2 regions of the Lactococcus sp. AK05 genome follow, and region 2 is predicted to be linked to the other one. Evidence: riboswitches for the same ligand, from Rfam matches in the RefSeq annotation. Region 2 holds a riboswitch; the other holds the start of a gene.
What was found. A riboswitch is a leader RNA that binds a small molecule or an ion and turns the genes downstream of it on or off. The one in region 2 is predicted to bind lysine.
Positions count from the first base shown of each region.

Region 1: another riboswitch for lysine. It lies ahead of AB6B24_RS11175 (amino acid permease); the one in region 2 lies ahead of dapA (4-hydroxy-tetrahydrodipicolinate synthase).

Region 1 covers NZ_JBFTEI010000007.1:68,079-81,971, reverse strand. Annotated here, with positions in the region: gene AB6B24_RS11235 (gluconate:H+ symporter) at 1-817, opposite strand, end outside; gene gntK (gluconokinase) at 951-2,462, opposite strand; gene gnd (phosphogluconate dehydrogenase (NAD(+)-dependent, decarboxylating)) at 2,583-3,488, opposite strand; gene AB6B24_RS11220 (MurR/RpiR family transcriptional regulator) at 3,681-4,529, shown strand; gene AB6B24_RS11215 (DUF960 domain-containing protein) at 4,567-4,875, shown strand; gene AB6B24_RS11210 (metallophosphoesterase) at 4,958-5,731, opposite strand; gene rpsR (30S ribosomal protein S18) at 5,931-6,176, opposite strand; gene AB6B24_RS11200 (single-stranded DNA-binding protein) at 6,350-6,850, opposite strand; gene rpsF (30S ribosomal protein S6) at 6,880-7,173, opposite strand; gene AB6B24_RS11190 (undecaprenyl-diphosphate phosphatase) at 7,365-8,219, opposite strand; gene AB6B24_RS11185 (lactococcin family bacteriocin) at 8,602-8,817, shown strand; gene AB6B24_RS11180 (hypothetical protein) at 8,826-9,107, shown strand; lysine riboswitch at 9,365-9,547, shown strand; gene AB6B24_RS11175 (amino acid permease) at 9,705-11,171, shown strand; gene dnaX (DNA polymerase III subunit gamma/tau) at 11,206-12,864, opposite strand; gene AB6B24_RS11165 (phosphotransferase) at 12,913-13,554, opposite strand; gene AB6B24_RS11160 (GAF domain-containing protein) at 13,586-13,893, opposite strand, start outside.
Region 2 covers NZ_JBFTEI010000001.1:338,029-356,931, forward strand. Annotated here, with positions in the region: gene uxuA (mannonate dehydratase) at 232-1,308, shown strand; gene AB6B24_RS01660 (MFS transporter) at 1,493-3,019, shown strand; gene AB6B24_RS01665 (aldose 1-epimerase family protein) at 3,079-3,972, shown strand; gene uxaC (glucuronate isomerase) at 3,969-5,387, shown strand; gene AB6B24_RS01675 (sugar kinase) at 5,384-6,334, shown strand; gene AB6B24_RS01680 (bifunctional 4-hydroxy-2-oxoglutarate aldolase/2-dehydro-3-deoxy-phosphogluconate aldolase) at 6,337-6,978, shown strand; gene AB6B24_RS01685 (PTS sugar transporter subunit IIA) at 7,153-9,096, shown strand; gene AB6B24_RS01690 (PTS sugar transporter subunit IIB) at 9,098-9,397, shown strand; gene AB6B24_RS01695 (PTS ascorbate transporter subunit IIC) at 9,458-10,843, shown strand; gene tkt (transketolase) at 11,024-13,000, shown strand; gene AB6B24_RS01705 (hypothetical protein) at 13,095-13,349, shown strand; gene AB6B24_RS01710 (MIP/aquaporin family protein) at 13,721-14,584, shown strand; gene AB6B24_RS01715 (aspartate-semialdehyde dehydrogenase) at 14,679-15,755, shown strand; gene AB6B24_RS01720 (NUDIX hydrolase) at 15,811-16,221, shown strand; lysine riboswitch at 16,289-16,464, shown strand; gene dapA (4-hydroxy-tetrahydrodipicolinate synthase) at 16,565-17,458, shown strand; gene AB6B24_RS01730 (MgtC/SapB family protein) at 17,498-18,169, opposite strand; gene AB6B24_RS01735 (ribonuclease J) at 18,519-18,903, shown strand, end outside.

The DNA of each region.
Region 1 (13,893 bases), on a different contig from region 2:
CTACCTTTCCTGCTTTCATTGCACTTGTTGTTACTGCGGCAAAGGGTTTCCCATCATTAGTCGCGATAGAATAAATGGTGCTGATTGCCATTAAGATCACTGGCATTAATGCTGTCAAAATAGAAATTCCAAATCCTGGAGTTTCTTCTAATTTCCACTCTTTGATTTCACCAAAGGCGGATAGTTTATTTTTTACAACAAAAGCTTCTGGGACCCATTTTTTAGCAATTTTTGTGAAAACTGGACCTGCGATAATGACTGTTGGAATTGCTGCAATAATTCCGTAAAGGAGAACAGTTCCAGGATTTGCGCCTAGTACACCGGCAATTGCAATTGGTGCTGGATGAGGAGGTAAGAATCCGTGAGTTACTGAAAGTCCGGCTGCCATTGGAATTCCGAGGTAAATCAAGGGAACGCTTGCTTCTAAGGCAACAGCAAAGACAATCGGAATCAAGAGAACCATCCCAACTTCAAAGAAGAGGGCAATCCCAATAATGAAACTGGCAACCATAATTGCCCATTGAATTCTTTTTTTACCAAAACTGTTAATAAGCGTTTTTGAGATACGATAGGCTCCACCAGCATCAGCAATTAGTCTTCCAAGCATTGCTCCAAAACCAAAAACGATTGCTAACTCTCCTAATGAGCCTCCGATTCCGTTTTGGATTGAAACAGGGATTTGACCAAGTGGCATTCCAAGCCCTAACCCAACTAAAACCGCTACGACAATCAAGGACACAAAAGTGTTAATTTTAAATTTGATAATCATCAGGAGGAGGATTAAGACCCCAATTAAAAGTACAAGTAAATCAATCATATATTTTTTCCTTTCAAAAAATATTGAATATACTGTGTAAGCACGATTGCTGGCGCTTACAATTTGCTTTTAAAAATTAACTCAATACTTTTTTGTGATACATGAAAGTATTGAGTCTTTAAAGAATACAAGTTTATTTTTCTTCTTCAAATTTTCTTTGGAAATTGGCAATATTTTCATATTCTGCCAAGAGTGAGCGAGAGAGTCGGATAAATATTGGACTAATTTCTCGGTAAATTTCGAAATTTTTTGGATTGGGTTGATAGGTTTCGTTTGTTCCTACCATCGTTTCGATTTCGCTGATATCTTCAATTAGGCCGAGGGCTTTTTCAGCCATAATAATGGCGGCTATACAGCCAGCTTCTCGGCTCTCTGGCACATTGATTGGTTGTTCAAAAATATCTGCTAGGATTTGTGTCCAGAGTTCGGAGCTTGTAAATCCTCCTGTCGCTTGAATCATATTTAGGTCGCCCACTACTTCAACAAGGCTAAGCGCAACCATATAAATATTGAAGATAACTCCTTCAAGAACAGATCTGGCCATATGACTACGATTATGTCCGTAGTTTAGGCCAAAAAATGAACCTCTGGCATTGGCATCCCAAATCGGTGCTCGCTCGCCTCCAAGATAGGGATGAAAAAGCAAGCCATCAGCGCCCGGGGAAATGTTTGCTGCAAGTTCCGTGACTTCATCAAAAGAAATTTTCCCATCAAAAATTTGGTCACGAGCCCAACGGAAAACATCTCCACCAGAGTTTACGGGGCCACCGACTACCCAATGCTCTTTGTCTAATGCATAGGTAAATGTGCGTCCTTTTTCATCTGTTTTAGGTTTATCAGTAACTACTCGAATCGCACCAGATGTTCCTATTGTGATGGCTGCAACACCCGGTTTAATCGCATTTACTCCTAAATTTGATAATGGACCATCGGCTGCACCCCAAATAAATTTGGTGCTGCTTTGAATTCCCATTTTCTTGGCATATTCGTGAGGAAGGTTTTCTTCTATCTCATAGGGTTCTACTACTTTGGGCAATTGACTTTCTTTGATTCCAGTCAACTCTAGCGCTTCTTTATCCCAATGAAGTTCAAATATATTGAAGATACCTGTACCTGTTGCGGTTGATAAATCCATTTTATTTGTTCCAAAAAGTCGTTGGAAAATGTATCCTTTAAGTTCCAAATAGTGGGCTGCTTTTTGATAAATATCTGGATGTTCAGCTTCTAACCAGATAAATTTAGATAAAGGAGCCATTGGATGAAGAGGAGTTCCGGTTCTTCGATAAATATCAAAACCATTTTTAGAGGACTTAATTTGTTCGGTGTATTTTACTGCTCTTGTATCAGCCCAAGTGATTAATCTTGTAAGCGGCTGCCAATTTTCGTCAAAAGCAATTAGCGAGTGCATTTGTGTACTAAATGAAACGGCTAAAAGTTCATCTTCATCTTCTAAATTAATTGAAACTTCCCTGATTGTCACTAAAACTGCTTCAAAAATTTCTTCAAGAGATTCTTCTGCCATCCCACTAGCATCACGATAGAGGGGATAGGCTTGGCTACTACTTGCAACTATTTTTCCATTTTTCTCAAAAAGCACTGCCTTAGTTGCTGTGGTTCCTAAATCGACGCCTATTAAATATTGCATTTAGGCTCCTTTTCTTCTATATATTTACTGACAGACTTTTAAATTCTTTCATCATCAGTAGTTTTTTACTGACAGAAGTTTTTTGTCCTAGTTAGCTCACACTTCTCATCTGTCAGTAAATTATTTTTGTTCTACGTCATGTCCGCCAAAGCCATTGCGCAGAGCGGCAACTACTTTTCCAGTCATGGTATCTTCTTGTAATGAGCGTTGACGCATCATTAGTGACAAGGCAATAACTGGGGCAGGAACGCCCAAGTCCAAGCTTTCTTCAACGGTCCATTTTCCTTCTCCTGAAGATTGAACATGACCGATAATTTGGTCTAGTTTAGGGTCTTTTGAAAATTGTTCTTGAGCAAGCCCCATCAACCAGCTTCGGATTACTGAACCATGATTCCATAATTTTGCAACGGCTTCATAGTCATAATCAAATGGTGACTCTTCTAAAATTTCAAATCCTTCAGCAATCGCTTGCATCATCCCATATTCAATTCCATTATGAATCATTTTCAAGTAATGACCACTGCCAAGTTTCCCTGTATAGAGGTAGCCATCTTCCATTGAGATTGCTTTGAAGATTGGTTCTATGATTGTCCAAGATTTTTCATCATCTCCACCAATCATAAAATTCCCGCCTTGACGAGCTCCAGCCATTCCACCAGAGGTTCCAACATCAAAAAATTTAATTCCTTTTTCTGTCAGTAATTTATTTTGTTCTAAATTATCTTTGTAATTAGAATTTCCACCGTCTATCAGAATATCTCCAGCTGACAACTTTTCAGAGAGCATTTCAATCGTTGAATTTGTAGGAGTTCCTGCTGGAAGCATCAACCAAACAATTTTGCTTGCTGGCAATTCTGTCAGTAAATTTTCAATTGTACTGACAGCGGTAATATTGTCTGAGTAATCCTTAGCTTCCTCTACCGCTTTTGTATTTAGATCGTAAGCAACAACTTCAATCTCATGGTCAACGGCATTTTTCACAAGATTCATTCCCATTTTCCCTAAACCAATCATACCAAATTTCATCATTTTTTCCTCCGTGGCATCGCTTTCATTTTATAACTTTAGTATAAGTAATTTTTTTTCATTTGTCAACAATATTTTTTGTAAAATATTTTCTGATTTGTCAAAACAATTTCAAGTTAGGAATTTGGAATTTTTGAGAAATCGAGAAATCTTATTTATGGTATAATGTAGTCAATTAGAAGGAGGCTTGATATGTCGCGTACTTTAATCAGCCGAATCCGAAGTTATTATGATAACCTCAGTAAATCAGATCAGGCAATTTCTGACTATTTAATTGCGAATATTGATAGTGCAGCGAGGCTTTCAATTCAGGAATTTGCTCAAAAAACTCATGTCTCTACGGCTACAATTTCCAGATTTTCTAAAAAAATCGGCTTTAATTCCTTCCAAGAATTAAAACTTGCCATTCATGCCACTGACTCAAGTCGAGATGATGAATTTTTTAGCGAACTTTCACCAACTGATGATTACAAAGAAATACTGACAAAAAACTTCAACGGCAATATTTCATCATTAAATTCTACATTAAATCTTATCACCAACAGACAACTTGACCAAACCATGGAAGTTTTGCTCAATGCCAGCACTTGCGGTTTTTTTGGTTTGGGTGGTTCAAACGCTGTTGCATTAATTGCTTTTCATAAATTTTTGAGAATGCCTTTGCACTGCGTTTATCATCAGGATTTTCATTTCCAACAAATGCAGGCTGCAAAATTAACGAGCGACGATTGTGCTTTTGTTATTTCACATACAGGAAAAAACAGAGATACAATGCACTTGGTTGAAATTTTGAAGAGTCGCGGGGTCCCAATTATTGCATTGACTTCTTTTGCGAGTTCACCTTTAGCTAAAGCGGCCGATGTTGCGCTAATTTCAATTTCCGAAGAAATTTCATTTCGACCTGAAGCTGTTGCTTCCACTGTTTCTCAAATTAGTTTGCTTGATGCCTTGTTTATGATGTACGGAATGAAAATGAAAAATGTTTCTGAAGGGACTTTATCTGAAATCCGAAAAGTCATTCGAGATTCCCGTATTTCCTAGAATTTATCCATTTATCTTATAGAAAGGATGTGATTTTATGGCATTTTCTAACACTAGACGACGCTACGCAAGTTTTGATACCGTTTCGTCAATTCCTGGAGAAGTCATTGATGCCTTTTGGTTTATTATTGATCATCACCTCAAGGGCGTTTTTCCACTAGAAACAATTATCAATTTCGACTTGGTTAATTCGGGTAATTTACTTTCTATTCGTTTTTCTCAAGACAATAGTCCAACAACCATCCTCGTTGATTTTGGCTACCCTTTTAATCCTGAATGGCCTCTACACTACCGAGCCGTTGATAATATGGGACGCGAAACGATCATGACTGCAAGAGAAATGTAATGACAGAATTTTTAACAAAGCTGTCAGTAAATTTTTAAATAAAAAAAACAAAAAAATCTGTCAAAATTACTGACAGATTTTTTTAGATGTAGTAATACACAATTTCTGGAGGCACTCCAAAACGAATAGGTAAGAAAGTCAAACCAATTCCACGATTAACATACAATTTTGTTCGGTCATTGAGCTGATACAAACCAGCATCAGCACTACTTGACCCCTTATTACGTAAACGCCAATTTCCTATCCGAATTTGCCCTCCGTGACTATGACCAGAAAGAATTAAATCAAATTCCTTAATTGTTTCCATGTCTAAAATAGTATCCGGTTCGTGAAGGGCTAAAAGCGAAAATGTTGCATCAATAGGCTCAAGTTCAAAATCAGGCCGTCCCTCACGCCAGTCATCAACCCCAGAAATAGATAAATTATCTTTGACAACTGATGAATTTTTCAACAGAACAAAACCAGCTTTTTCTAGAAACTCTTCAACAAACTTTGACGATTTTTCATCATCAAAATCATGATTACCAAGTATCGCAAATTTTCCAAGAGGAGCTTTAAGTTCTGACAATATCGTCAGTAAATCAGTCCAATCTCGATTTTTTGCCCAAACAACCTTGTCAAATAAATCTCCAGAAAAAATAATTAAATCTGGCTCTTCATTAGCAATATTTCGAGCAAATTTTTTAAAACGACGACTAGTCGTGTGCCAAGCAAAGTGGGTATCGGTAAAATGAGCAATTTTTAAATTTTGTTTTTGAGCGATTTTTACATGTCTCACTTTCATCAAATGAGGCTCTATAAAAATTCCATAAATTAACAAACTTAAGAGCACTGCTCCTATTATCAATTCAATCATTTGTCCATTTTATCATAAATTCACTGACAAAAACATAGTATTAATCAAAAATACTTGATGAAGTTATCAATCTATTCTCTTTTTCTGACAAATTTCTGGTCAGTAAACTCGGACGGAACCGAGCATTCTGTCAGTAAATATCAACTCTATTTGTCAAATTTTTATACAAAAAAAGACTACCGAAGCAGCCTTTCATTTATTAGTTTTGGTCTTCAGCTACGAATGGAAGCAAAGCCATTACGCGCGCGCGTTTGATTGCGTTAACCACTTTACGTTGGTTTTTAGCAGATGTACCAGTCACGCGACGTGGCAAGATTTTACCACGTTCTGAGATGAAACGTTTCAAAAGTTCAGTGTCTTTGTAGTCAACGACTTCGATTTTGTTTGCAGCGATGAAGTCAACTTTTTTACGGCGTTTGAAGCCGCCACGACGTTGTTGTGCCATTTTATTTCTCCTTATATTATTTTTAGATGTCTGTTTAAAGTTTTCTTAGGATTACTAGTTATTATGAAAAGCCGATTCTGCTTTTCATAATAACTAGTAAGAGGGTTAGGAAATCCGCCATAGCGGGTTTCTCTGAAATAATTAGGCGCTTTAGCGTCAATTATTTCACCCTATTAGAATGGAAGGTCATCATCCGAAATTTCCATCGGTGAGCTACCAAACGGATCAGCATCACGACCGAAATTCGGTGTTGCATTATTGTTATTCGTTTGTGGACGTGGAGTATTATTTGTAGATTGGCTAGGTGCAGAATATGAACCAGCAGAAGCTCCGCCTCCCATACCTTCACGAGCAGATCTACTTTCCAACATTTGGAAACTGTCAGCCACAACCTCAGTCACATAAACGCGTTGACCTTGTTGATTTTCATAGTTACGTGTTTGAATTCGACCAGTTACCCCAATCAAAGCTCCTTTTTTAGCCCAATTCGCCAAATTCTCAGCTTGTTGGCGCCAAATAACGCAGTTAATGAAATCAGCCTCACGTTCGCCATTCGCATTTTTAAATTGACGGTTTACAGCCAATGAAAATGTTGCGACAGCTTGATTTTGAGGGGTGTATCGAAGTTCAGGATCGCGAGTAATGCGTCCTACTAATACAACATTGTTAATCATGATGAACTTCTCCTTAGAAATGAAAGCTCTTAAGCTTCAACTTTAACGATCATATGACGAAGAATGTCAAGGTTGATCTTAGCAAGACGGTCAAATTCGCTCAAAGCTTCTGAAGTTGTTTCAGCTTCAAAAGTTGCGATGTGGTAGATACCTTCGCGGAAATCATTGATTTCGTAAGCAAGTTTACGTTTTTCCCAGTCTTTAGACTCAAGATTTGCAGCACCGTTGTCAGTCAAGATTCCATCGAAACGTTCAACGAGGGCAGCTTTTGCTTCTTCATCAATGTTTGGGCGAATAATATAAAGAATTTCGTATTTAGTCATTGATTTTTCCTCCTTTTGGACTAATGACGCAGGTTGAGTCCTGCGTAAGTTGTGAGTTTTTCCCACAGAGTTATATTCTATCACTTTTTTCTATTTTTAGCAAGAATACATTTAAACTTTCCCTCAGCAAAGAGAACTATTTTAAAATAAAAAATACCAACTAAAGAGAGTTGGCATAATTTATCTCATTCTCAGCCCAAGAAGGCTTTAAACATTGCATAAATAAGAAGGATAATCCCTAACACAATCCGATATTTCCCAAAGAAAGTAAAATCGTGTTTTTTCACATAATCGGTCAAGAACTTGATGGCAACCATTGATACCCCAAAGGCAACTATACAAGCTACTAACAAGACCCCAAATTGTTCAAAACTTAAAGAATTCCCATTTTTGAAAAAGTGAAGTATTTTGATGAAACTAGCCCCAAACATAACTGGAATACCCAAGAAAAAGGTAAATTCTGCGGCAACTTCACGACTTACACCAATTAATAAAGCACCGACAATTGTCGCACCTGAACGCGATGTCCCTGGAAGTAAAGAAAGCACTTGGAATAATCCAATATAAAGAGCGGCACGATAAGGTAAACGGTCAATATTCATTACGGAAAATTCATGGTTTGGTACCCACCGACGCTCAATGACAATAAATGCTACCCCATAAATAATTAACATGAAGGCAACAGGAACAAAATGGTAAAAATGTTTGTCCAACCAGTCATTAAGTGGTAAACCAATAATCGCTGCTGGTAAAGCCGCAATCAAAACTTTCAACCACAAACGCCAAGTTAATTGAATTTCACGTGGGGTTTTTTGTTTGTCAGCTGGATTTAACTTATTAAATGGATTCAGTTTATGAAAATAAAGAACAACAACTGACAAAATTGCTCCTAGCTGAATCACAACATCAAACATTTCTTTAAAAGCTGCTGATTGATTAAGACGAATAAATTCATCAGCAATAATCAAATGTCCTGTTGAGGAAATAGGTAACCACTCAGTGATCCCTTCAATAATACCTAAAATAATGGCACGAATAAAATCCATATTTTGCTCCTAGAAAATTTCAGTAAAAAGACTGATTTTTATCGACTGACATAGCAGTCCTATCCTCATAAGTATATCATAAACATCACTGCTTGTAACAGGCCAAGGCGTGAATGTGCTGGCTAGAACGGATGAACTGTCTAATCAAAGGCGAAGATAGATATCTACTCTTTCTGATGAAACAACTAGCTCATTCATAAGTCAGCAATCTGACAACGACTATCCCAAGCAAAAAACTATTGTTCCCATTTCATTCGACCATAATGAGTAAAAATAAAAAAGAATCGATTATAAAAAATTTATTTAATTTTAAAAAAACCTTGACAAAACAAATGTAAGCGCTTATAATGAATAAAAATAATAGAAAAGGGAGGATTTACAAATGAAAAATCCAAACAATTTTGAAATTATTTCTGACAAAGAATTGTCAGAGATAACTGGCGGAATGACTTGGTGGCAAGGTATTGACGGAGTACTTAGTTCTTTTCAAAGCACTCCTAGTTGGGTACAAAAAAAGGTAGCATCAAGCGGGTATGTTCCCTATATACCTGGTGGCGGTTCATGGGTTGGTGGTCCTGGAATGAAACCAGGAAGATAAGGAGAATATTGAAATATTTTGTAACGTCTCTGTCTGCTTCAAAAAATATGGGGACATTAAATTGGCAGACAATGATATTGGACGAGCATCGTGTTCCCGAGTCGTACTGGGAAAACGCAAAATTAGAATTGTCAAAAGAGATAAAATGGGTCACACAAAGTGAACTTTACCGAAAACTAAAACGCAATGATGGTTCAGGCAATGATATTATATTATCAAAACCAGTTAGTATAATTTTAGATACGGTAAAGTCTGACTTTCCCAACGCAAATGTCTGGGTTTATCAATGAAGGGAGTAGAAAAAATCATCAATCTCCCTGAGTTACAAAATCTTTATGACTTTCTTTACATGACATCTTGACAAAAAACTCCTTTGTAAAGGAGTTTTTTGTCACCTAATATTTATATCCTTATTTACTCTTGCCACTCCGCTTGTACACCTTATTTAAACAAATGACCATCACTTACTCAAAAAATGATTACTTATAACTTATCTAATCTCCTCTTCCTTGACATCATCTTAAAATTGCGCTAGAATTACAAATAACACATCGATAGAGGTCGCAACCGATATGAATCTACGCCGAGTTGGAGCACAACAAAGACGCGTATTTAGAGGAGGAGAGGTTGCCGAAAGAATTTTGTTGCTCAGCAAGGTTCTTGGGCTAGTGAGAAAAACTCACTAGACTGTCGCAAATGGTTAATAACCATGCGGAGGGCTATTCGTTCAAGAAAATTTTTAAAATTTTGTCGGACCTTTAGCAATCTATTCTATCTAGTAGGATTGCTTTTTTTGTTTTTCTCAGACTTTTCTAAACTAAACAGGAGTAAGGTTGGGTCTGAGTCAAACAAGTCGGTGTAGAATAAATTTTATTAGGGAGAGAATTTTGGAAAATTCTTCAAACTCAACTACTGAGACGCAAGTAAAACGCGGCTTAAAATCACGTCATGTTTCCATGATTGCCCTTGGCGGAACAATCGGAACTGGATTGTTTCTGACTTCAGGCGATGTCATCCAAACGGCAGGACCCTTTGGTGCACTGACTGCCTATATTCTTATCGGAGCAATGGTTTACTTCCTCATGACATCACTTGGTGAAATGGCCACTTATTTACCCACTTCTGGTTCTTTTTCAGACTATGGAACACGTTATGTTGACCCAGCTTTTGGTTTTGCTCTAGGTTGGAATTATTGGTTAAACTGGGCAATTACCGTAGCGGTTGATTTAACAGCCGTTGCCCTTTGTATCAAATTCTGGTTACCAGATGTTCCAAGTTGGATTTTTTCACTGATTGCCTTAATTGTTGTCTTTGCAATCAATGCCTTATCAGTTAAAACTTTTGGCGAAACTGAATATTGGTTGTCAGCCATTAAAATTACTGTTGTTGTTTTATTCTTGATTATTGGTTTCTTATCTATTTTTGGAATTATGGGCGGTCATATTGACGTCGCTAAAAATCTTTCAGTTGGTAATCATGGTTTTGTCGGAGGACTTGGTAGTTTCACTACAGGCGGAGGGATTCTCGGCGTACTCTTAGTCGCTGGTTTCTCTTTCCAAGGAACAGAATTGCTCGGAATTACAGCTGGTGAAGCTGAAAATCCTGAAAAATCAATTCCTAAAGCTATGAACTCTATCTTCTGGCGTATTCTTGTCTTTTATATCTTATCTATCTTCGTGATGGCGGCTATCATTCCATTTACCGACCCCCACTTAGTTGGAGGAGATTCAGCTGCTCAAAGCCCTTTCACAATTGTATTTGAACGTGTTGGTCTCTCTATTGCAGCTTCTATCATGAACGCCGTTGTTTTAACTTCTGTCGTTTCAGCAGCAAACTCTGGAATGTATGCCTCTACTCGGATGCTTTATTCACTAGCTAAAGATGGTGGCGCACCAAAGATTTTCTCAAAAACTTCAAAAAACGGGATTCCTTTCATTGCTTTATTAGCTACAACTGCTGTTGCTTTACTCACATTCTTGACATCAATTTACGGAGTTAGCTTCTTTACATTCCTCGTCTCAGCCTCTGGTTTAACAGGATTTATTGCTTGGATTGGGATTGCAATTAGCCACTTCCGCTTCCGTCGCGCCTATGTTGCTCAAGGAAAAGATGTTAAAAAATTACCTTATCATGCAAAACTATTCCCATTTGGTCCAATCTTAGCCTTAATTATGACCGTTTTAGTCACACTCGGCCAAGACCCAATGCTTCTTTTTGGTAAAACTTGGGTGCAAGGTGTCATCATGTATGCCGCAATTCCACTCTTCTTCATCCTTTACTTGGGTTATAAATTTAAAAACAAAACGAAACTTATCCCACTTAAAGAGGTTGATTTAAGTCGTCATAAAGATTAAAAAAAGTCGCTCAATGAGCGGCTTTTTTATTAGTTTAATCATTAATTTCAACTACTTTTTCACCAAAGAGTTCTTTAGCTAAGTTTACCGTTTCATCCGGCTCTTTTTCATCTTCTTCATCTTCTTGAACATTTTCAGATTTTAAATTAGAAACATATTCCGCCCGAACTTCTTGCCAGTCTTGTTCAGCAAGAGAAATAATTTCTGGCGCAAATCCAGCAATTGAACTCAAGAGATTCCCACAAAAAAGTTGCAATTCTTCATTTTCACTGACTCTTTTAGCAAGATTCTCATGAGGAAAAGTCACCACAAGAAAATTTTCTGACGCAGCGACAGGCGCTGTATTATTAAGTAAAGCTCTGTCTGCCGGTTTAGTTACCGAAGCAACAAGTTCTGGCCACGCACTTAGAGCAGCTTTTCTAGCTTCATTTGTCGCCTCAGCCAAAGCTTTATAAATTAAATCTTTGTTAATTTGACGTTTTTTAGACGCTATTGGTTTCGGACTAGCTTTAACTTTTTCTGTCAGTAAATTATTTTGTGAATCTGAATTTACCTGAATTTGACCAGCTGAAATTTGAGCTTTCAATTGATTAATTTCGGTTTTTAAAGTAGCAATTTCGGCTGTCAGCTGATTAGGGATTTCTCCTTGCGAAGCTGTCAGTAAATTATTTTGTCCAATTTCAGCCAAACGCATGGTCATGACGTCTGCCGCAATTTTTGTTTGAGTCGTTTCCTTTATCGTTTTCAAACTTTCAATTGCAATATCAATCCATGAAAAAATTTGACCACGGTCATACTGAGAATTTTTATCCAAGAGTAAATCCCGAAGGTATGCTAATAAATCTTCCGTAAATCGAAGCATATTTTTTCCTTCAGCAAAAATCTTATCAAGTTCCGTCAGTGCTTTTGCTTCATCATGCTCAAAAAGTGCTGCAACATATGTTACTAAAGCATCTGCAGCAATCGACCCTGTGACAAGTAGTGCATCATTTTCTTCTAATTTTCCTGATGAAAACGATAAGGCTTGGTCTAATAAAGAGAGGGCATCACGCATTCCACCTTCAGCTGCTTTAGCAATAACATCGAGTGCTTTACCGTCGAATTCAAGTCCTTCATCAGCCATTATTTTTGCTAAATAAGTCCGAATGTCTCCTGTTGTGATTGATTTAAAAGCAAAACGTTGAACACGCGAAATAATGGTTGCTGGAATTTTTTGTAATTCAGTAGTAGCCAAGACAAAAACAACATTTTCTGTAGGTTCTTCTAGTGTTTTCAAAAGTGCATTAAAAGCCCCAGTTGAAAGCATATGCACTTCATCAATAATATAAACCTTATAAGTGGCTTGACTAGCTGCGTAAGTTGATTTATCTCGAATTTCTCGAATTTCATCAACCCCATTATTTGATGCCGCATCAAGTTCAATGACATCATCTAAGCTTCCTTTAGTGATTGAGTCGCAAATAAAGCAATTATTGCAGGGCTCTCCATCCACTTGATTAGGACAATTTATTGCCTTAGCAAAAATTTTAGCTGCTGAGGTTTTCCCTGTCCCTCTTGGACCAGAAAAAAGATAAGCATGTGAAATTTGATGATTGACAATCGCATTTTTTAATGTTGTTGCTACAACTTCTTGCCCCACCATTTCATCAAATCTTTGACTTCGATATTTTCTATATAATGCTTGATATGCCATTCTTCTCTTCCAATTTTTTACTTAGTATTCTTTTCATATCCGCTTGTTTCAATAGAAATCTTGCCCAAGACTATAGTTTAAGTCTTTTAAAATTTCAGTTGAAGCATCACGTGATTGAATCAATTCATCAATATCTTGTGATTGATAATTTCTGAGGGCCTGTCTGAGGGCGAACATTCTTGCTCGATTAATCGTTGCCTCATCTGCTTCGGTTGCCGCAAAAAATATTTTACGTGCTTTTTCATCAAAAATCGTCCAAGCAATTGCTAAATCAAAAGCTGGATCACCAATAACAGCTTTGTCAGTAATTTTGACATTAACTAACTTTCCGTCAGTAACTTTTAAATTTTGCGTAAGCAATTCTCCCAAAACCCAAACAGGTTTCTTGGACCATTTTGTTTTTGCTGCAAAATCAAATTTTTCTTGCAAAAGGTCAGCAGGAACAACTTTTTGATAGACTTTCAAAAGTTCTATCATCTCAGCTTCAAAGAAAATCAAATCAGAACCAGCAAAAGCATTTTCAAAACTAGGTGACTTTGCATCTGTTGTTGGTAGCCGATGTAATTGATAGAGAAAACTTCCTAATTCTTGCGCAAATTCACGAACATCTCCAATATTACCTGGATTTACAGATGTTCCTTCTTTTTCCCCGAAACGGTCAGCAATAAATTTTTTTACTATTTCACTCATTTTTTTCTCCGATACCCTTTAAAATTTTGATTTAACCTACTTCAAAAAATTTAAAATCAGTCATTTCACATAAAACGTTAGCAAATTCTTCAAGATATTTTTGGTCGATTTCATCATAAAAACCAATTTCTGAACTGTCTAAGTCAAGAACCCCAACTAATTTACCATCTTTAACCATTGGAACAACAATTTCAGACATTGCTCGACCGTCACAAGAAATATAATTTTTGTGTTTCTTTACATTTTCAACAATAATGGTTTGGCGATTTTGAGCTGATTCCCCACAAACCCCTTTGCCCATTATAATTTCAACGCAAGACACAGACCCTTGAAATGGCC
Region 2 (18,903 bases):
TTTAATTTTGAGCTGTCAGTAAAAATACTGCTATCAGTTTTCCATTTCTGCCAAATTCAGAAAAGAAAAAACTGACCAACTTTTTAATCAAGCTTTAGATAAAGTTTTGGCAGATTTGCAAAATCAAAATTACGAAATCATTGACGTACAACTTTCAGCTGGTCTTACCGCTTGGTGGGAAGCTACAGCACGCTATTTGATTTTATATAAATAAGATAAAGGAATAAAAAAATGGAAATGACAATGCGTTGGTTTGGTTCAAATGCAGATAAGATAAAACTTTCTGAAATTGCCCAAGTTCCAGGTGTTAAAGGAGTCGTTGGAATGATTATGGACATTCCAGCAGGAGAAATTTGGCCAAAGGAGAGAATCAAAGCACTTAAAGAAGAAATTGAAGCCGCAGGTTTAACTTTAAAAGTAATTGAATCTGTCAATATTCATGATGATATCAAAATTGGCTTGCCAACTCGTGATAAATATATTGAGAATTATAAAGAAACGATTCGAAATCTTGCTGAGTTTGGGATTGAAGTGATTTGCTATAATTTTATGCCTGTATTTGACTGGTTGAAATCAGATTTGGATTATCGTTTAGCTGATAATTCACAAACTATGGCTTTTGTTGCTAGAGATATTCCAGCAAACCCTCAGGAAATAATTGACCGCGTTCAAGCAGCTGATGGTGGCTTTTCACTCCCAGGTTGGGAACCTGAAAGATTATCAGAAGTCAGAGGACTCTTTGAGGCATACAAAAATGTCGATGAGCATAAATTGCGTGAAAATTTTGCTTATTTTCTAAAAGCAATCATTCCTACATGTGAAGAAGTTGGGATTAAAATGGCGGTTCACCCTGATGACCCTCCTTATCCTATGTTTGGGCTTCCTCGGGTGGTGAAAAATCGGGAAGATTTAGATTGGATATGTAATGTTGTAGATAGTCCGTCAAACGCGATTACGCTTTGTACGGGGTCGATTGCTGAAGATCCAGCTAATAATGTCTATGAAATTATGGCTGAATTTGTCAAAAGAGACCGAATTCCTTTTGCACATGTGCGGAATATTAAATTTTTGCCAAGTGGTGAAAAAGATTTTTACGAAGCTCCTCATATGTCGGAGTATGGTTCGCTTGATATGTATAAAATAATGAAAGCCATGTATGATAATGGTTTTGATGGCTATATTCGTCCAGACCATGGTCGAATGATTTGGGGAGAAACAGGACGCCCAGGCTACGGTTTATATGACCGAGCACTTGGAGCAAGTTATCTTAATGGGCTTTGGGAGGCGCTTGAGAAAACGAATCAGTAAATAAAAATGATATGAAGAAATCTATTTTAAAGAACTTTTTGTGAAAAAAATGTGCGGAGAATACTCTCCGCTAAAACTAAAACGTTGGAGTAAGCGTTTCACAAAGTTCACAAATTAACAAAGTTTATGGAAAATTTGTCAATTTTCACTGACAAAAATATAAAAATAGGAGAATCTGTTTAAAATGGCAGAAAAACAAAAAACTTCATGGGTTTATACCCCAAAAGCAATCAATACAAGGCGTGGTCTTCTTTACGGTTTGACTGATTTAATGGGCGGAGGCTGGAATAACATTGTTTCAGGAGTTATCTTTGTCTTTGTTCTTTCACAAGGAATTAGTCCTCTTTTTACAGGAGCAGTTTTGGGAATTGGTCGGATTATTGATGCCATCTGGTCCCTCTTTTTTGGGGCAATTACTGACCGTTTTTATCGAACAAGATTAGGACGAAAATATGGCCGACGTCATTTCTTTATTGCACTTGGCGGAATATTATTTGCGATTTTATTTCCAATGTTTTGGATTTCAACTAGCAGTTGGCAATATTATCTTTGGGTTTATGTTGCTATTGAGGTAGCGATTTCCATGATTTTAATTCCTTGGGAAACCTTGCCTACGGAAATGACGCCTGATTATAAAAAACGAACCACTCTTTCAGGGAGTCGAATGTTTATTTCAGCAACTGGAACGGCCATTGTCTTCTTTACCTTAGCTGTACTTAAGTCATTTAATAATCCTAATGCTTATCTTTATACGGGAATTACTTGGACAGTCATTTTTGTCATTGCCATTTTCACTTCATGGCGAGCAAGCTGGGAACGTCCTTTAACTCCAGAATTTCTAGCAGAATTAGATGCTCAACCACGACTTGGATTTAGTGGATTTATGAAAAAAACAGTGACAGATTACTTTGGCACTTTCAAAAATAAATCATTCAGAAAACATTTATTGGTTTATCTCCTCTCATTTACAGGAAAAGATTTCTATTCTACACTACTCCCAACTTTTATCGTGATTGGATTGTCCGGAACATCTGCCAATGCTCCGTGGGTTCTCCAAGCACTCTCAGCATTTGGTATTCTATCGACCATTGCCGCAGTAAAATTAATGGTCACTCGTGGTCCGAAATATTTATTTACTTTGAGTTATTTGGCGATTATTGTGGCCATGTTAGGTTATTTTGTTATCTATTTGACAGGGATTAATAATCCAATGTGGATGCTTGTGATTGTTTCCATTATTTATCAACTTGGACGAGGAATTTTAGAATTTACTCCTTGGAATGTTTTCCCTTTTATACCCGATGTTGACCGAATTTTTACACATGGCGATAAAGCGGGCGTATACGCTTCTGTCATGACTTTCTTTCGTAAATCAACAGGGGCACTTGCAACATATATTGCTGGTTGGGCTCTTGAAGAAATTGGATTTAATTCCACAACAATGACGACTCATGCAAATACGCCAATAGGCATTCAACACGGAATTATGTTGATTTTCATCTTTGTTCCAATTGGAATGTTAGCGGCCGCATTGATTGCAGCTCGCACCTTTAAACTTAATCGAGCCAATCATGATATTTTAAAAGCAGAATTGCAACGTCTTGAAGAAGGTGGCTCAAAAGCTGATGTAACTCTTGAAACACGTCAGGTCGTTGAATTACTGACAGGTCATCCTTACGAAAAATGTTGGCCTGACCAAGCAGACATTTAATGACAAAAGCTTAAAAGTTTAGTGACAGGCGCTGTCACTAAATTTATCGGAGAAAAACGATGAAAAATCAATTGTTAACACTAAAAAATAATGAGCTTACTATTCAAATTAATCCAAAAGGGGCTGAATTAACTCATGTAATTGAGAATAAAAATAAATTTGATTTTATTTGGAATGGTTCTGAGTGGCCAAAACATGCCCCAATTTTATTTCCGGCTATTGGACGTTCAACTGATGATGAATATTTGTTGGACCAGAAGATTTATCCGATGCAACAACATGGGTTTGCTTCAGATTATTTCTTTGAAATTATTGACCAGAAAGAAGATCAGGTAAGTTTGTCATTAAAAGATAACAAGGAAACTTATCAATCCTACCCTTTTCAATTTGAATTAAAAGTCACTTATCAACTGGTCAGTAAAAAATTGAAGATTCAATTTGAAATAAAAAATCTGTCAGTAAAAAAATTGACTTTTGCCTTAGGATTTCATCCAGCTTTTAACCTGTCAGCAAATTTTGAAGATTACCAGATTTCCTTTGAAACTAAAGATAGGACTTTAAAACAATTTGAAATTGTCAAAAATCCATTTCCTTTTCGTTCAGGAAAAATCATAGAAATTAATAAAGCTGTCAGTAATTTTCCACTTGAAAGAGAGTTCTTTGAAAAAGGGCTCGTCATTTTTGACAATAAAATCGAGGAGGTGAAACTTTTTTCACAAGAGACAGATTATCAAATGACCATGAAAATGACGGATTTTCCTTATCTTTGCTTGTGGACGAAAGAAGACGAAAATCTTTCTTACCTCTGTATTGAACCCTTCCAAGGACTGCCTGATATTCTCAATCAAAAACAAGAACTCTTGCAAAAAGAAGGAAATATCAGCTTAAAATCAAATGAATCAAAAACTTACGAAGTTGAATTAACTTTTAATAGTAATAAAGGAGAATCATGAAATTTTTATCAGAAGATTTTTTACTAACGAATGAAAGTGCCAAGATGCTCTTTCACAAACATGCAGAAAAAATGCCAATTATTGATTATCATTGCCATCTTGAACCCGCAGAAATTTATGAAAATAAAAAATATGAAAATTTAACACAAATTTGGCTAGGTGAGGATCATTATAAATGGCGTTTGCTCCGTGCGAATGGCATTCCTGAAAAATTGATTACTGGAGATGGAGATGATTATGAAAAGTTTTTAGCATTTGCTAAAACACTTGAAAAATCATTTGGTAATCCAATTTATGAATGGACTCATCTGGAATTAAAACGATTTTTCCATATTGATAAGTTGATTTCAAGCGAGACAGCCAAAGAAATTTGGGATGAAGCGAACCAAATGCTTGCCACAGATGATTTCAGACCACGCGCATTGATTAAAAATTCACAGGTAAAAGTTGTTTGTACAACAGATGACCCTGTTTCAACGCTTTCTTATCATGAATTATTAGCCAAAGAGGAAAAAGATTTCAAAGTTTTGCCAGCTTTAAGACCAGACCATTTAATTTCGATTACTGACGGACATTTTGCAGACTATTTGACAGAGCTGTCAGCAGTTTCTGGAATTGAAATAAAAGGTTTTAAGACGATGATTAAGGCACTTGAACAAAGATTTGAATTTTTCACAAGCCTTGATGGACGTTTGTCTGACCATTCCTTATCTACCTATACTTTTGCAGAAACTAAAAATGTGGATTTAGACTCTATCCTTCAGAAAGCCAAAGAAAATCAAACTTTAACAGACCTAGAATATAATCAATACATTACAGCATTAATCCTTGAAATTATGAAATTAAATAAAAAATTTGAATGGACAATGCAACTCCATGTTAACGTCAACCGTTCTATCAATGGCCCAGCCTTAAGTAAAATTGGTGAAAATACTGGATTTGATAGCATGGGAACTCAAGCTAATATTTCTGAGGAATTAACCAAACTCTTTAGCAAAGCAGCAGAACTTGAAACGATACCAAAAACCATTCTATACTCCCTTAATCAAAATGATTGGCTTGAATTAGCCACAATGATTGGCTGTTTTCAAGGTGAAGGAGTGCAACAATTACAACTTGGAGCTGGTTGGTGGTTCAATGACACCAAAAAAGGAATGGAAAACCAATTAGAGATTTTTGCTTCACAAAGTTTATTGTCCAATTTTGTAGGAATGTTGACAGATTCACGGAGCTTTTTAAGTTATCCACGTCATGAATATTTCCGTCGCGTCCTCTGTAATTTTGTTGGACAATTGATTGAAAATGGTAGAATCCCTGATAATGAAGCACTTGTTGGAAAAATGATTGAAGATATTAGTTATAATAATGTGCATGATTATTTTGGATTTTTCAAAGATGAGGACTCTAAGCAATGACTGAATTTATAACACTTGGCGAACCTTTAGTCGTTCTTGCCTCAGAAAATCAAGATATAAGTCTAGCTGCAGCTGAGCATTTCAGCAAATATTTAGCTGGTGCGGAGCTAAATGTTGCGATTGGTTTGAGTCGTCTAGGACATAAAGGAATTTATATTTCTAAAGTCGGAGAGGATTCATTTGGGAATTTTATTATTGAGTCAGTCAAAAAAGCGGAGATTGAAACGACCTATCTCACCAAAGATAAAAACTATTCAACAGGCTTTTATTTAAAACAAAAAGTAAGTGAGGGCGACCCAAAAGTTGATTATTATCGCAAAAATTCTGCAGCGGCCAATTTATCTATTGCTGAACTAAAAGCTCTAGATTTATCAGGGATAAAAATTGCGCATCTCTCAGGAATTTTTCCAGCCCTTTCAGAAACTAGTTTAAAAACTTTTCAAGGATTCAATCAAAAATTAAATGAAGCAGATATTTTAACCATTTTCGATCCAAATTTACGACCTGTACTTTGGGATAATCAAGAAAAAATGATAAGAATAATCAATGATTTAGCAAAGCAAAGTCAAATCATTCTGCCAGGAATAAATGAAGGTGAAATCTTGACCGGTTCATCTGAACCAGAAAAAATCGCTGATTTTTACCTTGAGCAAAGCCCTCTCACAAAGATTGTAGTTGTCAAATTAGGCGCTGACGGTGCTTTTGTAAAATTAAAAAATGGTGAACAATATTTTGTTTCTGGATTTAAAGTAGCAAAAGTTGTTGATACGGTTGGAGCAGGAGACGGATTCGCCGTTGGTCTTGAGTCTGCCTTACTTGAAGGAAAAACCTTAAAAGAAGCTGTCAAGCGCGCCTGTGCCGTTGGAGCATTAGCAGTTCAAAGCTCAGGAGATAGTGAAGGTTATCCCACAAAAGAAGAATTGAAAGCATTTTACAAGGAGATGTAGTCATGCAAAGAGCAGAATTATTAAATAAAGTGATTCAATCAGGAGTCGTCTCGGTCGTCCGAGCTGAGAGTGGCGAAAAAGCATTAAAAATCGTAGAAGCTGTCGTCTCAGGTGGAATCACTTCTATCGAATTGACCTATTCAGTCCCGCGAGCTAACGAAGTTATTTCTGATTTGGTAGCCAAGTATCTAGGAACAGATGTAGTGATCGGAGCAGGGACAGTTTTAGATCCGACTTCTGCTCGTTTGGCCATTGTTGCAGGGGCTCAATTTATTGTCAGTCCAAGTTTTAACAAAGAGGTCGCCAAGATATGTAATCTTTATCAGATTCCCTATGTTCCGGGAATTTTAACTCCACTCGAAGCTCAAAAAGCTTTAGAATATGGGTCAGAGTTAATCAAACTCTTCCCAGGTGATATTACAGGTCCCAAAATGATAAAAGACTTAAAAGGACCATTTCCTTATATTAATATCCTTCCATCGGGAGGGGTAAATGTTGATAATGTTGCTGAATGGTTCGCCGCAGGAGCAGTAGCTGTAAGTGCTGGAGGTGGGGTCACAGCTCCAGCAGCCAACAACAATTATAGTGCGGTCACTGAAAATGCCAAGAAATTTATGGCAGCATTTAAGGCAGCTAAGAAATAAGAATCAGCTATTAATTTTCCCTTTTGAATAATAAAAAACTTCATTTTTTGGAGTTTTTTTATTTTCTAAAGTTCAGTCCAATTATTTTTTTTTTAGTAAAAGTAATTTGGGCTGTAAGCGCTATATTTTGGTAAAATAATTGAGTTATAATAAAAAATACAAGGGAGCGTTTTTATGATTAATTATGATTTAGACATTCTCTTTTTTTCAAAACATAAATTATGGAAATTAGAGCGAATATTGGAGATCACTGATCTAGATAAAGAAAAATTTTATCGAATATTGGAGGAATTTAATCAAAAATTTGAAAATCAAGGTTTAAAAAAATTAGATTATAAAAATGAATGCTTAGCAATTTTTGATAAAATAGAAAATTTTGAAGAAACTCGTTATTCTATCAATCAAAAGACATTTATTTTATCAGAAGTTGAAAGACGTTCCCTTATATATCTACTTATTTTTACAAATGAATCTTCCCTCTCAATAGCTCTTTTTCAAAAATATCTTCAAGTAAGTAAAAATACGGTTTTAAGTGATTTAAAAAAACTTAGAGAGGAGCTTATGAGCAAAAATATTCAGATTGAATATTCAAGAAAAAAAGGATTTTACCTTAATTTTGAGGAGAAAATTTTACAGGAGAAGGCTTGGTATTATTTGCAAAATTTATCTGAGTATGCAGGATTTTATATCTTATCAAAAGTTTTAAATGATAAAGATCCATTAACTATTTTTAAGAATAATCAGCTATTGAAAAAGATAATGCAAGAACTACAGATTGAGGTTGTTTATAGTCGATATCTTTCGACATTACTGTTTACAAGTCTGCTCAAGTGTAGAGGTTTTGAAAAGGGGAGTGAAAATATTAATGAGCTACTCAAATCATTAATTATTGGGATGTCGGATGGAAAAAATACAATTGAGCAAGACAACGGTTTATACCGAATGGCCTTTAACATTATGGAAAATGTTATGAAACTAGCAGCAATTGAATTCGATGATTTCACAAAGACCTTTATGGCACTATTAGCTCACCTAACTCCTGCATACTATCGATTAAAAAATCATTTTGAATTAAAAAATGTCCTGCTTGAACGGATAAAAAAAGAGTACCACTCCTTGTTTTTACTGATGGATAACGTCCTTCAACCATTAAAAGAAGAGGTCGGTGAAATTTCAGAATCTGAGAAAGCTTATTTTGTCATTTTATTTGGTGGAGAGATTTATAAAAATAAGTACTCAGGTAAATCATTAAAAGCAATTGTACTGTGTGTAAATGGAATTAGTTCGAGTTTAATTATGCAAAAAAGACTAGAGAGTTTATTCCCGACAATGGAATTTATTCTGAGTGCTCGAGTCTCTCACTTTGAAAAATTACCTATAAATTCATATGATATTATTTTTTCAACAGTTCCTGTAAAGTCAGACAAAAAAGTTTATCTTATGTCAGCTTTTCCAGAACAGCGTGAAGAAAACAAGCTCTATAATCAAGTTTTGCAAGATTTTCAGCTCCCAGGTTTTATAAAACCATCTGCTCAAACTATATTAGATTCAATAGAACCTTACATTATTATAAAAAAACCAGCAAGTAAACTGGATTTAATAAAAATTATTGAAAAAAAATTAAATCGTACTAGAAAAGAAGGGAAACTATCAGGAGTTATGCTAACAGATTTACTTACAAAAGAAAAAATAAATTTTACCAATAGAGAATTGACCTGGCAAGAAGCAATTGAATTAGCTGCACAACCCCTTCTTGATAAACATGAAATTGAAGAGCGTTATATCAAAGCTATTATTGATAAAGTAGAAGCTTTCGGCCCTTATATTGACTTAGGATTGGGAATTGCCCTTCCTCATGCTCGCCCAGAGGAAGGGGTCAAAAAAATAGGAATGTCATTTTTAAGATGTGAACATCCAGTAAAGTTAATGAACGATGATAAGCATGAAATTAAACTTTTTATTGTTTTAGCAGCTATTGATAATGAGACCCATCTTAGAGCTTTGTCAACACTTACTAAGATATTATCAAATAAAGAATACTTGGGTCAGTTACTTGCAGCAACAAATGCAACAGAAGTTGAACAAATACTTTTAGAAGAAGAAGAAGGAGAAAAATAATATGAAATTTGCATGTGTATGTCAATCTGGGTTAGGAACGAGTTTTATGGTTCAAATGAACATTCAGTCATTATTAGAAGAATCAGGAGTAAATATTGATAATTTCGAATTGGAGCATATGGATGTTGGGTCAGCAACACCAGATGCAGCGGATTATTTTTTTGTTGAGGCAACATTAGTATCTGCTCTTCCTAATATTCCCACAGAAAAAATTATGCCACTTCAGTCAATTATTGATAAAGAAGTTGCGCGTGAAGCACTTTATAAAGTGCTTGATGAAAATAACATAAGTCATCAATAAGAAAAAATAAATCGAATCTATAAAGTACAAAATTTTTCTAGACTAGAGGAGAAAAATAAAATGAATGGTATTTTAAACTTTATTGTATCAGTCGCAACTACTCCAGCGCTTTTAGTTGGATTAATTGCAATGTTGGGATTGATTTTGCAGAAAAAAACAGCAAGTACAGTTATCCAAGGTTCAATTAAAACATTTGCAGGTTTTTTGGTTTTGACTGGGGGTGCGGGGATATTAGTTACCTCATTGAATCCCTTTGCAACGATGTTTCAACATGTCTTTAATGCTAAGGGAGTTGTGCCATCCAATGAAGCGGTGGTTGCTTTAGCATTAGTGAAGTATGGAACACCCGCAGCCTTAATTATGATTGTGGGATTTATTGTCAATGTAATACTTGCACGTTTTACAAGATTTAAATATATTTTCTTGACTGGGCAAGCAATGCTCTATGTATCAACAATGTCAGCTGTTGTACTTATTTCTGCTGGACTAGGAAATGGTTGGTTGACAATCTTGTTAGGAGGAATATTTGAAGGAACATTGCTGACAATCACACCCGCTCTAACTCAACGCTATATGCGGAAGATCACTAGTAATGATGGAGTTGCAATGGGCCATACTGGCAATATGGGCTATGCTCTATCCGGTTGGCTTGGAGAAAAATTTGGAAATAAGGATCCAGAAAAATCAACTGAAAAATTAAATATCCCTAAAAACCTTGGGTTTTTGAGAGATTCTACTGTTTCTATTTCTCTAGTAATGATGGTTGTCTATATTATTTTAGCTTTAATTGCAGGTCCTCGTTTTGTTGAAAGTCCAGCTTTGTCTGCTGGAACTAATTATATTGTCTATGCGGTCATTCAAGCAGGGACTTTTGCAGCAGGATTTGTGGTTGTTCTTCAAGGTGTTCGTATGATTTTGTCAGAAATTATTCCAGCATTTCAAGGGATTGCTAAAAAGCTTGTTCCTAACTCCAAACCAGCATTAGATGTTCCAATAGTATTTCCTTATGCGCCCAATGCTGTTTTAATTGGATTTTTTGTCTCATTTATTGTTGGAGTTATTTCTATGCTAATAATGCTTGGCTTAGGAACAACTGTGATTATTCCTGGTGTTGTTGGTATCTTCTTTTGTGGAGGAGCAGCAGGAGTTTATGGCAATGCTTTTGGAGGTTTGCGTGGGGCGATTATCGGCTCAACAGCGAATGGATTACTGCTAGCTTGGGGTCCACTATTAATTCTGCCTGCCTTAGGTTCGTTTGGAGCGAATTCTGCATCGACCTTTGCAGATTCAGATTATATTGTTTCAGGAGGATTGCTTGGGGTAATTGGCAAAGCTGGATCAATAGCATTAATTTCCTTTATAATAATTTTTCTCTTGATTGTATTAATGACGAGTTTGATTTTGAATAGAAGAGATAAAATTAATTCAAAAAGCAAAGAATTATAATTGAAAAAATAAATTTTTTGAAGATTTATAAAACAGGTCAACCGCAACCTTTCCCACCAAAATTAAAAAGATTTTCATATAAAAACATAAAAAAAGAAAAAAATTTTAATTTCAGAGAATGAAAACCGTTTCTAACTTGTGTTATAATGTGAGTATAAATAAAAAATATGGAGAAATCTTATGTTTGATACTACTGATCAATTGGCTGTAAATACGATTCGTACTCTATCATTAGATGCGATTCAAAAAGCAAATTCAGGACATCCTGGACTTCCAATGGGCTCTGCACCAATGGCTTATGTACTTTGGAGCAAATTTCTTAATGTGAACCCTAAGACAAGTCGTAAATGGTCAAATCGTGACCGTTTTGTCTTGTCTGCTGGTCATGGTTCTGCAATGTTATATAGTTTATTACATTTGGCAGGTTATAATGTAACGACTGATGATTTAAAAGGTTTCCGTCAATGGCAATCAAAAACACCGGGACATCCAGAAGTTAATCATACAGACGGTGTCGAAGCAACAACAGGTCCTTTAGGACAAGGAATTGCCAATGCTGTCGGAATGGCAATGGCTGAAGCACATTTAGCTGCACAATACAATAAACCTGGTTTTGATATTGTTGACCATTACACTTACGCCTTAAATGGTGATGGTGATTTGATGGAAGGTGTTTCACAAGAAGCAGCTTCACTTGCAGGTAAATTGAAACTTGGTAAATTGATTCTTTTCTATGATTCAAATAATATTTCTCTAGATGGTGACTTATCAATGTCATTTATTGATGATATTCAAAAACGTTTTGAATCATATGGCTGGCAACATTTATTGGTAAAAGATGGAAATGATTTAGAAGAAATTGCAGCAGCTGTTGAAGTAGCTAAAGCTGAAAAATCTAAACCAACAATCATTGAAGTTAAAACAGTCATTGGTTTTGGTGCCGAAAAACAAGGAACTTCAGCAGTTCACGGAGCTCCTCTTGGAGCTGAAGGTGTTGCATTTGCCAAGAAAGCATATGGTTGGGATTACCCTGAATTTACAGTTCCTGAAGAAGTATCAAAACGCTTTTTAGAAACGACAGTTGCGCGTGGTGAAGCGATGGAGCAAGTATGGCGCAGTACTTTTGATGATTATTCTGAAAAATACCCTGAGCTTGCTGAGCAATACGCAAAAGCTTTTGAAAATGAAACGCCAGAGCTTACTTTGACCAAGCATGAAATGGAAACAAGCAAGGCCAGCCGTGTAACTTCACAAGAAGCTATCCAAGAATTATCAGCTCAAATGCCAAATCTTTGGGGTGGGTCTGCTGACCTTTCGGCTTCAAATAATACAATGGTTAAAGTTGAAGAAGACTTCATGCCAGATAACTATGCTGGACGTAATATTTGGTTTGGTGTACGTGAATTTGCAATGGGAGCCATTATGAATGGGATTGCTTTGCATGGTGGAACTCGTGTCTATGGCGGAACATTCTTCGTCTTTTCAAACTACATGCTTCCTTCTGTTCGGATGGCTGCTCTACAAAGCTTGCCAGTCACTTATGTTTGGACACATGATTCCATTGCTGTTGGGGAAGATGGTCCAACTCACGAACCTGTTGAACAATTAGCTTCTGTTCGCTCAATTCCTAATTTGGATGTAATTCGTCCAGCTGATGGAAATGAAGTAGTGGCTGCATGGCGTCGTGCTGCATCAAGTAAAAGCCGTCCAACTGCACTTATTTTGACTCGTCAAAATCTTCCAGTTTTACCTGATACTTATGAATTGGCTGAAGAAGGTCTGAATCGTGGGGCTTATATTCTTTCAAAAGAAGAAGGAAAACTTGAAGGAATCATCATTGCGACGGGTTCAGAAGTAGCATTAGCTCTTGAAGCCAAGAAGACTTTGGGTTCTGGCATTCGTGTCGTTTCAATGCCTTCAATGAATATTTTTGATGAACAAGACGCAGCTTATCGCGAAGAAATTTTACCAAAAGCTGTAAGACGTCGTTTGGCGATTGAAGCTGGTACAAGTTACGGATGGGGTAAATATGTTGGACTTGATGGTGCAACAGTTACAGTAGATACTTGGGGCGCTTCGGCACCAGCAAATATCGTTCTTCCAGCTTACGGATTTACTGCTGAAAATGTAGTTAAAGTATACAAAGAGCTTGACTAATATTGAAAAAGGAGTTCTGATTTTTTGTCAGAGCTCTTTTGATTACAAACAAGTCTGTCAGTAAATTTTAATTAAAAAATAGAAAGGAACTAAGATGGGGATTTTACTTGCAATTATTGTGGGAGTAGCTTCAATTTTGAACTTAATGTATGGACAAAATCAGCCAATCCAATATTTACTGACAGTTCTGTCAGTAATATCTTTAATCATTTATCGTGGGAAAAGAACTAAAAGGGTTCATTATAATGGATATGGTCAGAATTATTTTACGATAGGATTTACTATTTGTATCCTTAGTTTTGTGGGAACGGTAGGAATTTTGATTGGCTTCTTGTTTCATTTAGCATAATATGGTAAAATTTAACTATGCGATGAGTCGAATAATTCTACTTTGTAGAATTTCGAAGCTAAGGAATACTGGGAAATTGGGTTTTCCGCGCAGGAAGCGTGAGTATTTGTCAAATTGTGTGAACCTTTTTGACACACTTTTAGTGCCTTTAAAAGTCCTCGAAAGAGGGCTTTTTTTACGTAACGATTAAAATAATTAATAAAAAATTCTTGTTATAATCAGATGAATACAATGCTGAAAAAAGATATAAACAATCTATTGTAGGAGTTAATCATATTTTCGATGTTATTATTAGCAAGAGTTAAGAAAAATATGATAAAATTGAAGTGTCAACATCTTTATATATTTTTTAAAATAGAAAGGAAATTATCATGGATGTTTCATGGATGACAAAATATATTGCTGAGGGATTGGGAACTATGCTTCTCGTCTTGCTTGGTAATGGTACAATTGCTGGGGTAACCCTCAAAGGCTCTAAAAATGAGGGCATGGGTGGTCTTGCAATTGCATGGGGATACGGAATTGCGATTTTAGTTCCTGTACTTGCTTTTGCAAATGTTTCAGGTGCACATATTAACCCAGCAATTACAATTGGACTCGCTTCAGCTGGTTATTTCCCTTGGGCACATGTTGCACAATATATTTTGGCACAACTTATTGGTGCAATTATTGGTCAATTACTTGTTGTAGCGATTTATAAAGAATACTTCGCTAAAACTAATGACGGAGCAATTTCTTTAGGCGCTTTTTCAACAACTAACGCTTTGGATAATGGTTCAAATCGTGGAAAAGCAATTTTCAACGGATTTATCAATGAAGTAATCGGAATGTTTGTATTTGTTTTCGGAATTCTCAGTTTTACAACGAACTTCTTTGGTGCAGAATCAATCAAATGGATGACAAGCTACGCTCAACAACAAGGAGCTGATGTTACAGCGAATGCAACAGTAAGCCAAATTTGGGCTTCTGTTTCAGGCGCTTCATCATCTAAAATGATTGGCGCGCTTGCTATTGGTTTGATGTTTGTTGGTTTGGTTACAGCATTTGGTGGACCAACTGGTGCAGCATTGAATCCAGCACGTGACCTTGGTCCTCGTATCGTTTATAGCTTCTTACCACAATCAGTTGTTGGTGAAAATAAAGACGCTAAATGGTGGTACGCTTGGGTTCCAGTTGTTGCCACAATCGTTGGTGCAGTAATTGCAGCTACAGTCTTTAAACTTATGTTTAAATAAAAACAAAAATTTCTGTCGAAAGGCAGATTTTTTCTTGCCCTTATAACTTAAAAGCGCTATAATAATTATAATTTACTGAAAAGGACAGACAATTATGACACAATATAATATCGCCGTCGTTGGTGTTACTGGTGCCGTGGGTACACGTATGCTTGAACAATTAGAAGAATCTACACTTCCTATAGAAACCGTACGTGCGCTTGCAAGTAAACGTTCGGCAGGAAAAATTGTTGAATTTAAGGGTCAAGAGCTTGTTGTAGAAGAATTGACTGAGGATAGTTTTGAAGGCATTGATATTGCTCTTTTTTCAGCTGGAGGCTCAGTATCAGAAAAATACGCCCCTTATGCTGTAAAAGCTGGAGCTGTTGTCGTAGATAACACCTCATTTTTCCGTCAAAACCCTAATGTCCCTTTGGTTGTTCCAGAAGTTAATGCACATGCTTTGGAAAAACACAATGGAATAATTGCTTGTCCTAATTGCTCAACGATTCAAATGATGGTTGCTTTAGAGCCGATTCGTCAAGCTTATGGGCTTGAGCGAGTAATTGTCAGCACTTATCAAGCGGTCTCTGGTGCGGGTCAATCAGCAATTAATGAAACAAATCGTGAACTCCAAGAAGCACTTGATGGAAAAGCACTGACAGAATTGTCAGCAGAAATTTTACCGTCTGCTGGAGATAAAAAACATTATCCAATTGCTTACAATGCGCTTGCACAAATTGATGTATTTACTGACAACGATTATACTTATGAAGAAATGAAAATGACAAATGAAACCAAGAAAATCATGGAAGATGATTCAATTGCGGTTTCGGCAACTTGTGTCAGAATTCCAGTTCTTTACGGTCATTCTGAGTCAGTTTATGTTGAAACAAAAAAAGTAGCAGACATTGATGAGGTTAAACGTTTGATTTCTGAATTCCCAGGAGCTGTTTTAGAAGATGATGTTGCTCATCAAATTTATCCACAAGCCATTAATTCAGTTGGTCGTCGTGAAACTTTTGTGGGTCGTATTCGCCGTGATTTGGATGCAGCAAATGGGATTCATCTTTGGGTAGTTTCTGACAATTTACTCAAAGGAGCAGCTTGGAATTCTGTTCAAATTGCTGAAACGCTACATGAGCGTGGCTTAGTTAGACCAACTCATGAGTTAAAATTTGAACTGAAATAAGGTCTGTTAAATGAGTTATATCAGTAAAATTCGTTAAAAAATTGGTCATGAGCTTTTGATTTATCTGGGAGCAGGCGTTATTGTCTATTCTGATGAAAAAATCCTCTTACAAAAACGTAAAGATAATGGAACTTGGGCTTTACATGCGGGTGGCATAGAAGTTGGTGAAGAACTTGAGGAAACTGCTCGCCGAGAATTATTTGAAGAAACGGGACTAAAAGCAGGTAAACTTGAGCTTTTAGGAATTTATTCAGGACAAGACCGTTTTATGACTTATCCCAATATGGATCAAGTTTATATGCCAGGCATTTATTATATTTGTCGAGATTTCACAGGGAGTTTAAGACCACAAATGAGTGAAGTTGAAGAGCTGAAATGGTTTAAATTTAAAGAAATTCCAAAAAATATTCATGAGCCAAATCGCCGTGTTATCGAAGATTTCATCCAATTAATTGGGAAAGAATAATAATAAATTAGACTGTATAAAAATAAAATTTTTGACCTCATTTACTAAAGTATGCTATAATGGGTCAAACAAAATTAGAGGTTGCGAAGACGAAGAAGTTAGTGGAGCGGTGAACGCACTGAAGCTGATGGCGGCGTTCTTTGCCGAAAGAAAAATTGTCACAGAATTTTTCTTGGGCTGTGTGGTTAAATCCTACAGACTGTCTTTCTGTCAGTACTGACAGAAAGGGGAGCTAATCAAAATCATTTTTGACGAACTTTTGAGAACCTCTTTTGCATAAAAAGAGGTTCTTTTTGACCTCTTGCCAAGAGCTTGTCAGTAAGCTCACACATAAGGAGAAATTATGTCAGCAAAAGAAACAATTGAAAAATTACAAAATGCACGTATCATCACGGCCCTAGTGACCCCCTTTAAAGAAAATGGCCAAATTAATTTTGAAGCATTTCCTAAGCTCATTGAGGATTTACTTGCTAATCATACGGAAGGCCTTATCTTAGCTGGAACAACGGCTGAATCGCCTACTCTTACTCATGATGAAGAATTGGAAATTTTTGCTGCGGTTAATAAAATAGTGGCTGGCCGTATTCCATTGATTGCGGGTGTTGGGACTAATGACACACGTGATTCGGTTGAATTTGTCAAAGAAGTTGCTGAACTTGGTTACATCGATGCGGGACTTGCAGTTACTCCTTATTACAACAAACCTTCTCAAGAAGGAATTTATCAACATTTTAAAGCCATTGCTACTGCGAGTGATTTGCCAATTATTTTGTATAATATTCCAGGAAGGGTGGTCACTGAAATTCAGGTAGAGACCATCTTACGTTTAGCAGAACTGGAAAATGTAATTGCCATCAAAGAATGTACAAATACTGATAATCTGGCTTATCTTATTGAAAAGCTACCCAAAGATTTTTTAGTTTATACTGGAGAAGATGGGTTAGCTTTTCACGCTAAAGCTTTGGGAGGTCAGGGTGTAATCTCGGTTGCCAGCCATATCCTAGGTCAAGAATTTTTTGAAATGTTTGCAGAAATAGACCGGGGCTCTATCCAAAAAGCAGCGGCTATCCAAAGAAAAATATTACCCAAAATAAATGCACTTTTTAGTGTCACAAGTCCGGCCCCAATCAAAACGGTTTTGAATGCAAAAGGATATGAAGTCGGTGGCTTACGTCTACCACTTGTAGCTTGTACTACTGAGGAAAGTAAAATAATTCTTGAAAAAATTGGAAATTAAAAAATACCCTTTTAGGGTATTTTTCTTTATAAAAGTAGGTCAATATTCAATTGATTTAATCTTATTATTCGATTCCAAAAGACTCATTAACGAAGCGACCTCATAAGCTTTTGGTAAGTTCAAATATAGCTCTGTTTTTAAAGAATTATTTGATTTTTTTTCAACTTTTATACTAAGAATTTTGACATCTTCCTCTTTCAGCTGTTGTTGCAACAGTTGAAGACCTTCAAAATCTTCTAATTGCAGAATAAGATGATCGCTCGTCGCTGATTTTATCCATCGATAATTTTGGTGTAAAATAATTTGAAAAAGTAAAATAAGTAAAGTAGCTACAATACCTATAAAATATAATCCAGAACCGATAGCCATCCCAATACCAGAAGTTGCCCAAATTCCAGCCGCAGTAGTCAATCCATTAACGGATTGATTGTGAACAAAAATCATTCCAGCTCCTAAAAAGCCAATACCACTTACAATTTGAGCCGCAATTCTGGAAGGATCAAGATTGACTCCATGGGTACTGATGATGTCCATAAAACCATATTTTGAGACAATAATCATTAAAGCAGCACTCAAAGCAACAATTAAATGAGTACGTGTGCCAGCATTTTTGGAACGGCTATTTCTTTCATAACCAATGGCATATCCACATACCCCAGCTAATATTAATCGAATTAACCAATCAAGTTGTGTTAAGAAAGTAATCTGCATAAAATTTCCTCCTTGTCATTTAAAACTTACCTTCCATTATATCGCTATTTTGATTAGAAAAAAAGTAAGACCCATAAAAAATGAAACTGACTTGCTTTTTTACTTGCTTTGGGTTAAACTTATATTAGTGTATTCTCGGTAGAGATTGGAATGCCAATCTCTTTTATTTTAATTCTAAGTAGAATTATCTTTTCAATATCGCTTGTCCCACTCGACCGATTTCGAGAGTGAATATGGCAAGGAAATTGCTAAAAACAGGACTGTAAATTTACTGACAGAATTTGTCAATAACTTACAGATTCTTTTTATATCGAAAAAATTATAAATTACACTGACAAGAAAGGTTTTTATGTCTAATATTAAAATCACTCCATTAGGTGGTGTGCGTGAATTTGGTAAGAACATGTATTTAGTTGAGGTTGAAGAGCAAATTTTTGTGCTTGATGCAGGACTTAAATATGCTGAAATGGATCAACTTGGTGTTGACTTTGTTATTCCTGATATTACATATCTTTTAGAAAATGCGGATCGTGTCGCAGGAATTTTCTTGACTCACGGACATGCTGATTCAATTGGTGCTTTGCCTTATATCGTTTCTGAATTAAAAGTTCCTGTTTTTGGTTCAGAATTAACAATCGAACTTGCAAAAATTAATGTCAAAAATTATGCTGACAGTCGCAAATTCAACGATTTTCATGTTGTAACTGAAGATACAGAAATTGATTTTGGTAAAG